DNA from 3 places in the Zoogloea sp. GW822-FHT05C07 genome. Region 2 is predicted to be linked to each of the others. Evidence: riboswitches for the same ligand, from Rfam matches in the RefSeq annotation. Region 2 holds a riboswitch; each other region holds the start of a gene.
What was found. A riboswitch is a leader RNA that binds a small molecule or an ion and turns the genes downstream of it on or off. The one in region 2 is predicted to bind cobalamin.

Region 1: linked by a shared signal. The riboswitch ahead of AC3QL2_RS11235 (TonB-dependent receptor domain-containing protein) and the one ahead of AC3QL2_RS18085 (energy-coupling factor ABC transporter permease) in region 2 are both predicted to bind cobalamin.
Region 3: linked by a shared signal. The riboswitch ahead of AC3QL2_RS24150 (ribonucleoside-diphosphate reductase subunit alpha) and the one ahead of AC3QL2_RS18085 (energy-coupling factor ABC transporter permease) in region 2 are both predicted to bind cobalamin.

Annotation. Positions count from the first base shown of each region.
Region 1 covers NZ_CM179510.1:2,383,583-2,386,797, forward strand. Annotated here, with positions in the region: gene AC3QL2_RS11235 (TonB-dependent receptor domain-containing protein) at 1-1,625, opposite strand, end outside; cobalamin riboswitch at 1,758-2,004, opposite strand; gene cobU (bifunctional adenosylcobinamide kinase/adenosylcobinamide-phosphate guanylyltransferase) at 2,108-2,656, shown strand; gene AC3QL2_RS11245 (protease inhibitor I42 family protein) at 2,766-3,074, shown strand; gene cobT (nicotinate-nucleotide--dimethylbenzimidazole phosphoribosyltransferase) at 3,183-3,215, shown strand, end outside.
Region 2 covers NZ_CM179510.1:3,899,318-3,902,532, forward strand. Annotated here, with positions in the region: gene AC3QL2_RS18075 (sirohydrochlorin chelatase) at 1-663, opposite strand, end outside; gene cobM (precorrin-4 C(11)-methyltransferase) at 660-1,460, opposite strand; gene AC3QL2_RS18085 (energy-coupling factor ABC transporter permease) at 1,460-2,086, opposite strand; cobalamin riboswitch at 2,276-2,493, opposite strand; gene AC3QL2_RS18090 (hypothetical protein) at 2,760-3,215, shown strand, end outside.
Region 3 covers NZ_CM179510.1:5,265,550-5,268,764, reverse strand. Annotated here, with positions in the region: gene AC3QL2_RS24150 (ribonucleoside-diphosphate reductase subunit alpha) at 1-1,441, opposite strand, end outside; cobalamin riboswitch at 1,575-1,774, opposite strand; gene prpF (2-methylaconitate cis-trans isomerase PrpF) at 1,900-3,141, opposite strand.

The DNA.
Region 1 (3,215 bases), 1.5 Mb from region 2:
TCGTAGCGGCCGCCGGCGCCCTGCCATTCGGCGCCCACGGTGAGGGCCGCGAAGCTGCGGCTGATTGCCAGGTTGCCGGTCTTGTTGGCGCGGCGCTGCAGGCGCTTGTCGGTGTCCAGGTCCTTCGGATCGAGGAAGTCGATATTGGCGACGATGTCGAAGCCGGCGAGCTGGCCGCCGTAGCCCAGGCTGATGCCTTCTAGGCGGGCGCTGCCGACGTTCTGCGGGATGAAGTTCTGGTCGTTGACGATCAGGTTGCTGATGCGGTTGCGGAAATAGGTAGCGCTGACGCTGTGCCCGTGCTGTTCCCACAGCAGGCCGACTTCCTTGTTGTAGGCGCTTTCCGCCTTCAGGTTGGCGTTGCCGTAACCCGGGTAGTACAGCTCGTTGAAGGTCGGCGCGCGGAAGGCGTTGCCGATGCTGCCCTGCACGCGTAGCGTCGGCAGGATCTGGTAGCCGTAGCCGGCGTAGCCGGTGGTCTTGCCGCCGAACTGGCTGTTGTCGTCGTGGCGGGCGTTGAGCTGGACCTTGTGCGGGCCGAAGCCGGCGGTCCACCCGAGCAGGGCCGAGTTGATCGTGCGGCTGACGTCGAAGGTGTCCTGGTTGACGGCCTTCTGGTGCAGGTTCTCGTAGGCGGCGAGCAGGGTACCGACCGGCAGGCGGATGTCGTTCTGCCACATGAACTGCTGCTGGGTGGTCTTGATCGACGCGCCGTTGGGGGCGTAGGAGGCGAAGTCCTTCGAATCGTCCACCGACTGGCCGAAGCGCACGGTGCTGGTCCACACGTCCGTGAGGCGATTGCGGGTGAACAGGTTCCAGGCGTTCTGGATATTGTTGTTGTAGTTGTCGAAGCCGACGCCCGAGTCGTAGTGGTTGCGGCTGGTGGCGTAGAGGATCGAGGCACCCACTTCATGGCCGTCCGTCAGGCGATAGCCCAGGTTGGCGGAGAAGTTGCTGTTGCGGTACGGATCCTTGTCCGGGTTGTAGTAGAAGGGCTGCTTGGCCTTGCTGTAGATGGCGCTGTAGCCATCGTTCTCGGCATAGCCGCCGCGCACCGAGTAGGACAGCTTGTCGGTACCGCCGGACACGCCGACCGAGGTTTCGCGGGTGCCGTAGCTGCCGATGCCGACGAAGGCGTCCACCTTCGGTGCGCCTTCGCCCTTGCGGGTGAAGATCTGGATCACGCCGCCGATGGCATCTGCGCCATACAGCGCGGAGGCCGGGCCGCGGACGATTTCGATGCGCTCGATCTGCGACAGCGGGATGTCCTGCCAGCTCGGCGTGCCGAGGGTCGTCGAGCCGAGGCGCATGCCGTCCACGATCAGCAGGGTCTGGCGCGGGCTGGCGCCGCGGATGAAGATGTCGGTGGCCTTGCCGGGGCCGCCGCTGGAAGCCATCTGGATGCCGGGCTGGCGGGCCAGCAGTTCGGGCAGCGAGAAGGTCGAGCCGGCGCGTTCGATCTGCTCGCGCTCGATGACGGTGATGTCGGCCAGCGACTCGTCGGCACGCTGGGCCTGGCGGGTGGCGGTGACGACGACGGTGGGCTGCTCGGCCGGCGCAGCCAGCGCAATGGCGGGGAAGGCGGAAGCGACCGCGAGGGCGGCGGTGGAAAGGCGGATGATCATCTGTCAGGTTCTCCCGGACCCGGTGGCGTCCCCGCCGACTCGGGTGGATTGCGTCTGGAAATGCCGGGGAGTAGCCGCAGAAGGCCGGACAGGATCACGGCCGCGCGCATTGCCACCACCCCGTGGCACTTCCGCTGTTGTGTGATCGAGGCCGGTATCCGGGCTCACAAGCCGAGCCGGTGCGGCACAATGCCGACCGGACAGGACGCATCGCCTTCCCAGGCCCGGTGGGCCCAGTGGCTGTGTGATGCGTCTGGCGCTTGCTTACCGTTGCGGGGGCAGCACAGGCATTGCGGCTTCCGTGGAAGGACGCGCACCTGTTTCCCGTTTAACTCCTGGCCTGGATGGCCGCTGGAGCACCTGGAGCACGCGTGTCGCCGGACCGATTCGGCCCTGTGGCGACAACGGCGGCGATAATACCACCAAAATCAGTCACTTCCCGAATTTGGTTGACGTTTACGTCAATCAACTGGAGCCTTCTTATGTCATCTGAATTTATCCTGGGCGGCGCCCGTTCCGGCAAGAGCCGCCACGCCGAGCAGGCTGCCGCCGCCAGCGGCCTGGCCGTGCATGTGATCGCCACCGCCGAGGCGCTGGACGAAGAGATGCGCGTGCGCATCGCCCGCCACCAGGTCGACCGCCCCGCCGGCTGGAACGTCGTCGAAGCGCCGCGTGCGCTGGCGGAGGCGCTGCAGGCGACGGCGTCGGCGGAGCGCTGCGTGGTCGTCGATTGCCTGACCCTGTGGCTGGCTAACCTGCTCGACGGGGCTGAGAACCTGCCGCCCGCTGCCGGCGCCGAGTTGCTGCCGGCCTTTGCCCGCGAGCGCTCGGCCCTGCTCGAACTGATTCCGCGGCTGCCGGGGCGGGTGATCTTCGTCGCCAACGAGGTGGGCCTCGGCCTGGTGCCGGAAAGCCCGCTGGGCCGCCTGTTCCGCGACGAGGCCGGGCGCCTCAACCAGGCCGTGGCCGCCCTCTGCGGACGGGTGACTTTCGTCGCCGCGGGCCTGCCGCTGATCCTCAAGGGGGCCTGAGGGCCGGGCGGTAATAGGTCACAGCCCGGTCATGTCCCGCCGCATAGCGGTGTCAGCTTGCTGCAGGGCACCATGGATCCCCTAAAAAAAGCAAACGGGAATCCACACCATGAGCACTCAACGCCTTGCCAGCAACGTCGGGCAGATCTGCCGCATCGCGCTGCCGTCCTATCCGGGCAGCGGCGCCACCTGGTACGTGGACGGCGCCAACGGCGCGGTCCGCGTCTGCCTTGAGGAAAGCCAGGCGACGGCCGCGCAGCCGTGCGACGGCAGCCAGGTCTTTTCGGTGATCGGCGAGGTGGCCGGCGACTACGAACTGCGTTTCGTGCTAAAGCGCGCGTGGGAGCGCGAGGTGCGCAACAGCCGCCGGGTCGTCCTGCAGGTCCGTTCCATGGGTCGGCAAAACCGCGCCAATTAAGGCTTCCCGGCCGTCCGGCGGATATCGCGGGGCGGCTGTCCAGGCGCGTTGGCGCTTGAACAAATGGTTTGGGCGTCCTAGCATCCGCGGCCTCGACACCGTCCGCAGATGCGTCCCATGACCTACGCCATCGTCCGTCCC
Region 2 (3,215 bases):
CGGGTACTGCTGGCGCAGGCGCTCCAGTTGGGCCTGGATGCGCTCGATCAGCACGCCGGTGAACAGGTACACCGGCACCACGCAGATCTGCGTCATGCCCAGGCGCACCTGGCGCTGGACGATGGTTTCGAGGCGCGGCCAGGTGACGCCGGTGAAGGCCAGGTCCACCAGCTCGTGATCGTTGTCCTCGAAGAGCCAGCGTGCCATGCGGGCCAGTTCGCCGTTGGCGCCGGCGTCCGACGAGCCGCGGCCGAGGAGGACCACGCCGGTGGTCTGGGGGTCGGGCATCGCCAGGGATTTCATCAGGCGGTCGAGCTGGCCCTGCAGCACGGCGAGGATCTCGCGGCCCATGCCCAGGTGGCGGGTGCAGCCGAAGTCCACGCCGGGGTGGCGGGCGCGGGCATCCTCGATGGCGGCCGGCAGCTCCATCTTCACGTGGCCGGCGGCGTTGAGGATGAAGGGCAGCACGACGACGCGGCGGCTGTCGCGGGCGGCGCGGTCGAGGCCTTCGGCGAGCAGCACGTCGGCGTGCTCGATGAAGCACACCTCGATGCGCCAGGCCGGGTGACGTTCGCGCCACTGGGCGGCGAAGTGCAGGATTTCCTTGTTGCCGTCCCGGTTGCGGGAGCCGTGGCCGACGAGGAGCAGGGTGGTGTCGTTCATGCGGAAGTCTCTTCAGAGGCGGCCGAAGCCTTGCGGAAGCGGTGGCCGAAGGCCGGGTCGTAGAGCTTGGAGCGGGCCAGGGTCGGCCAGTCGGCGGCGCCCAGCGTGGGGCTGGCGATGATCATTGCCTGGCTGGCGATCTTCTCGGCCTGGCAGCGCTTCTTGATGTCGGCGAGGGTGCCGCGGACGATCTTCTCCTCGCCCGGCCAGCTGGCCTTCTGCACCACCACGATCGGCGCGTCCTCGGCCCAGCCGGCGGCGCGCAGCGCGCGCTGCACCGCGTGCAGCAGGGTGATGGACAGGAAGATGCACAGGGTCGTCCGGTGGGCGGCCAGTGCTTCCAGTTCTTCGCCCGCCGGCATCGGCGTGCGCCCGGCGACGCGGGTCAGGATCACTGTCTGCGTGACTTCCGGCAGCGTCAGGGTCTCGCCGGCCGCCGCCGCCGAGGCGAAGGCCGACGAGACGCCCGGCACCACCGCCCATTCGATGCCGGCGGCGGTGAGCGGGCGGGTCATCTCTACCAGCGCGCCGTACAGGCCGGGGTCGCCGGTCTGCAGGCGCACCACGGTGGCGTGGCGGGCGGTCTGGTCGAGGAGCCAGGCGCTCATCTCTTCCAGCGTCATGTCCTTGGAGTCGCGGATCTCGCAGCCGGGCGGCGCGAACAGCGTCGCCGCCTGATCCACCAGCGAGCCGGCGAAGAGGATCGCGCCGGCTTCTTCGAGCAGGCGGCGGCCCTTCACGGTGAGCAGCTCCGGGTCGCCCGGACCGGCGCCCACGAACCAGACCTTGCCAGCCATCAGGCAGCCTTCGCGGCGAAGCAGAAGCGCACCACCGGGTTGTCCTGGCGGCGGCCGATGGCCTGCAGGGCCAGCAGCGTGAAGATCGGTTCGACCATCACGATGGCGGCGTAGGACGAGGCGAAGGCCAGCCAGGCGGAGAAGGGCGTGGCGACCTCACCGATGGCAAGCCAGAAGCCGACCATCAGGGTCACGCCGCTGTAGTAGGCGGCATCGAGCTTGAGGATGCTGCGCACATCAAGCCGGGCGAGGCGCTGGCCGAAGGTGGCATGCACCAGCATCAGCGGCACGGCGAGGGACAGGGTGTTGACGCCCAGATGCACCAGGTCGGTCGGCTCGAACAGCAGGCCCTGGGCCAGCAGGCCGATGGCGAAGCCGAACAGGGCCGGCACGAAGCCGAGGGACAGGTAGATCGGCATGGCGCCGAGGAAGTGCAGTTCGGACGGGCCGACCTTGAGGTGGAAGGCCTGCATGAACAGCGTGAAGAAGACGCCGGCGATGAGCGTGCGGGCGATCAGCTGCGGCTGCTTGAGGAGGTGGATGGACTGGCTGCCGAGCAGCGCCACGGCGGCGGCGTTGGCGGCGACGATCTTGGCACTGGCGACGTACCCCGGTTCGATGTGCATGCTTGCTTTCCTTCGTGTCGATTGAACGAAGTGCGGCAGGGCAACGGGGATGTGCAGAACAAACGCATACTGACCAGGCGGGTGCGGACCTGTGGCGGCGACGGTTCCGGAAGACGGCGGAGGGAACGGGACGGCAACGGGTCTGGGCAAGCCCATCGGTCGGATCTGCCCACACCCCGGGGCCGGTACCACACCAAATCGTCACAGGCCGGTCTTCTGGCTCGCCTTCACTCTCTTCTGCCGGCCTTCCCGGGAAAAACCCAGTGGCGTGGAGCAGATTCGTCAGGCTTACAGCAGCGGGGGCTGCGCCGGAATGGTCGGGGAGAGCATGCTCACCGACGTCACCGGACTTCCCGTTTCACCTTCCCTGCAGACGCAGGGTCGGCACCCGTAACGGCGCGGAGTCTAACCGCATGTCCTTTACGCGTGCAAGCTGCCCTAGCGGAAGGCAGCGAACGATGCTGGATTTTGCCCGTTTCGGGGACAGAGTTTCCGGGACTGGGAATTTTTCACAGGGATTGGAGGGTAATCCCGCACCATTCCGGGATTGACCGGGCCCGCAGGCAGCGGAATACTTGCATCTGTAATAACCCCGGTCCCTTCCAGCGGATCAATTTCCAGTGGTGTCCTGACTTCCGTGCAACCCGATTCCTTTTTCCCTCCCGGCCGCGGCATGGCCTCGCCCTCCCTTCCGGATTCCTGTCCGGACAAGGAGCGGAGCCGACGCGAGGATACGAAGGCCGACACCCTGGATGCGGAGGCAGAGGCCCTGCTCGCCGACATCAACTCCTTCGATCTGGAGGCGGCGCGAAAACGCGTGCAGGAGATCGACTCCCGCTACAGCGGCCTGCCCCGTTCGAAGGAGACCTATCACGAGGTCCCGGGCAACGACTTCCCGCCGGTGCGCCTCGCTGGCCAGGCGGCCGCCGCGCAAAAGGACGAGGAGCCGCTGCCGACCGTACGGAGTGGCGGCTTGCTGGACCAGCTGCGCGGCGAGGTGGAGACCCGCCAGCGGGCTGCCGAAGACGCCTTCGAACGGGTCGATGCAGCCAGGACCAGCCTCGACCGGCGTCTGCGTGCGGCCTTCGAGTATTTCCACGACCTGAGCACCCAACTCAACTATCTCAAG
Region 3 (3,215 bases), 1.4 Mb from region 2:
TCTCATGCACCCGCTTCATGAACAGGTCGGGAATCCAGTTGGCGGTGTTCATGTCGTGGGTGCGCCGCCGCTCGTCACCGGTGTTCTTGCGCAGGTCGAGGAACTCCTCGATGTCCAGGTGCCAGGTCTCCAGGTAGGCGCACACCGCGCCCTTGCGCTTGCCGCCCTGGTTTACGGCGACGGCGGTGTCGTTGACCACCTTCAGAAAGGGGATCACGCCCTGGCTGTGGCCGTTGGTGCCCTTGATGCGGCTGCCGAGGGCGCGCACTGGGGTCCAGTCGTTGCCGAGGCCGCCGGCGTATTTCTGCAGCAGTGCGTTCTCCTTGACCGCCTGGTAGATGCCTTCCAGGTCGTCCGAGACCGTGGTGAGGTAGCACGAGGACAGCTGGGAATGGCGCGTGCCGCTGTTGAACAGGGTCGGTGTCGAGCACATGAAGTCGAAGCTCGAGATCAGCGCGTAGAACTCGATGGCACGGGCTTCCCGGTCGATCTCGTTGAGGGCGAGGCCCATCGCGACGCGCATGAAGAAGATCTGCGGCAGCTCGATGCGGCGCCCGTCCACGTGCAGGAAGTAGCGGTCGTAGAGGGTCTGCAGGCCGAGGTAGCCGAACTGCAGGTCGCGTTCGGGGCGAAGGGCGGCGGCGAGGCGGGCTAGATCGAAGTCGGCCAGGCGCGGGTCGAGCAGCCCGGCGGCGATCCCGCGGCCGACGAATTCCGGCAGCTGCTCGGCGTACAGCCCGGCCAGCGCATCGAGTTGCACGCCGTGGCCCAGCACTTCCCGCGCCAGGCTGACCAGCAGCAGGCGCGCGGTGGCCTGGTTGTAGCCGGGTTCGCGCTCGATCAGGCCGCGCGCGGCGAGGATCAGCGCCTGGTCCACGTCGGCGAGGGGAACGCCATCGTAGAGGTTGCGGAGGGCGTGGTCGAGGATGGCCTGGGGGCTGACACCATCGCCCAGGCCGGCGCAGGCGGCCCGGCAGTTGGCGAGCAGGCGGGCGGTGTCGAGGGGGATGCGGCGCTCGCCGTCCAGTACGTGGAGGATAGTCGCGGCCGCGCTGTCGACTGGCACGGCGGCCCGTTCCGCTGACCGGCGTTCCCGGTACAGCACGTAGGCGCGGGCCACGTCGTGCTCGCCGGAGCGCATCAGGGCCAGTTCGACCTGGTCCTGGATGTCCTCGATGGAGACCGTGCCGCCGTCGGGCAGGCGGCGGGTGAGGGCGCGCAGTACGGTGTCGGTGAGGCGGCCGACGATCTCGCGGACGCGGGACGAGGCGGCGCTGGCGTTGCCCTCCACGGCGAGGAAGGCCTTGGTCATGGCCACGGCGATCTTGTCGGCGTTGAAGGTGACGACGGCTCCGTTGCGGCGGATGACCTGCAGCGCGGCGACGGCGGTTTCATGGCTGCCGGCGTGGCTCGGCGAGGATTTCAGGATGGCGGTCTGCAAGCGGGTTCTCCGTGTCCGGGGGGGCGGAGAGCCGAGGGAGCAATTGGAGCGCGGCAGCGGGAACCCGGCAGGGCGGCCCGCCGCACGACGGCGGCAAGACTCCTCGTTTCAGGGACACCCCGCCCCAAAAGCGCAAAAGGATTGGGCCATGGCAGGTCTCCTGACTCTCGGGTCCGCGTGTCGTGCCGGCCTTCCCGGAGCGCATCCAGTGGCTGTGGGGGCACGAAACTCGCCGATTACAGTTGCGGGGGCAGTGCCGGCATTGAGACCGTGGTCTCGCACCGGCTTCCCTTTTCATCCCCTGGCGGGGAACCAATGACGGGGCGGAGTTTAGGCGGCGATTGATGGGGATGTCAATCGATGAGGCCGCTATCTAGTTATTTTTACCGCTCCGTAATCAATGGATAGTAGGTTGGCTTGCAGTGCCCCCCTGTGGCGCGGCGCCCCATCCTGGCCAGCTAAGCTGGGAACGCATCACCCGGTACGCGTACCCAGCCTTCCATGAGGATGCGCGCGCTGCGGCTCATGGAGGCGCGGGTGACCACCCAGCCGCTGTCCGTGGCCTGGGCCTCGGCGCCGACGCGCAGCGTGCCGGACGGATGGCCGAAGCGCACGGTGTTGCGCTTGCCACCGCCCGCGGCGAGATTGACCAGGGTGCCGGGGATGGCTGCGGCAGTGCCGATGGCCACCGCCGCCGTGCCCATCATCGCGTGGTGCAGCTTGCCCATCGACAGCGCGCGCACCAGCAGGTCGATGTCCGCGGCGGCGACGGCTTTGCCGCTGGAGGCCACGTAATCGGCCGGCGGGGCAACGAAAGCGATCTTCGGGGTGTGCTGCCGTGTGGCGGCTTCGTCGAGGCTGCGGATCAGCCCCATGCGCAGGGCGCCGTGGGCGCGGATGGCCTCGAAGCGGGCCAGCGCGGCGGCGTCGCCGTTGATGGCGTCCTGCAGTTCGGTGCCCTGGTAGCCCAGATCCGCGGCGTTCACGAAGATTGTCGGGATGCCGGCGTTGATCAGCGTGGCGCGCAGGCGTCCGCCGGCGATGACGGTTTCGGGCAGCTCCAGCTCGTCCACCGAGCGGCCGGTCGGGAAGAGGGCGGCGCTGTCGTTGCCACCCTCGCGGTCACCCTCGTCAGCTGGATCGACGAATTCCAGCGCGACCTCGGCGGCGGGAAAGCTGACGCCATCCAGCTCGAAATCCCCGGTTTCCTGCACTTGCCCATCCCGCAGCGGGACATGGGCGATGATGGTCTTGTCGATGTTGGCCTGCCAGATGCGTACCGTGGCCAGGCCATCAGCCGGCAGGCGGGACGCGTCGACGAGACCGGCGGTGATGGCGAAGGGGCCGACGGCCGCCGACAGGTTGCCGCAGTTGCCGGACCAGTCCACGAAGTCCCCGTCGATGGCGACCTGGCCGAACAGGTAGTCCACGTCGTGATCGGGCCGCGTGCTCTTCGACAGGATCACCACCTTGCTGGTGCTGGAGGTGGCGCCGCCCATGCCGTCGATCTGCTTGCCGTAGGGATCGGGGCTGCCGATCACCCGCTGCAGCAGGCGGTCGCGGGCCGGCCCCGGCGCGCGGCAGGCTTCCGGCAGGTCGTCTACGCGGAAGAACACGCCCTTGCTGGTGCCGCCGCGCATGTAGGTGGCGGGGATGCGGATCTGCGCCGGAAAGGCGGGATGGGTGACGCTGCGGGTCATGTCTGCTTCCTTGCCGGTGCGCGGCGGAGAATCATCAGCGCGGCATTGTAGGCGGGGAAAGGCGCATCCGCGGC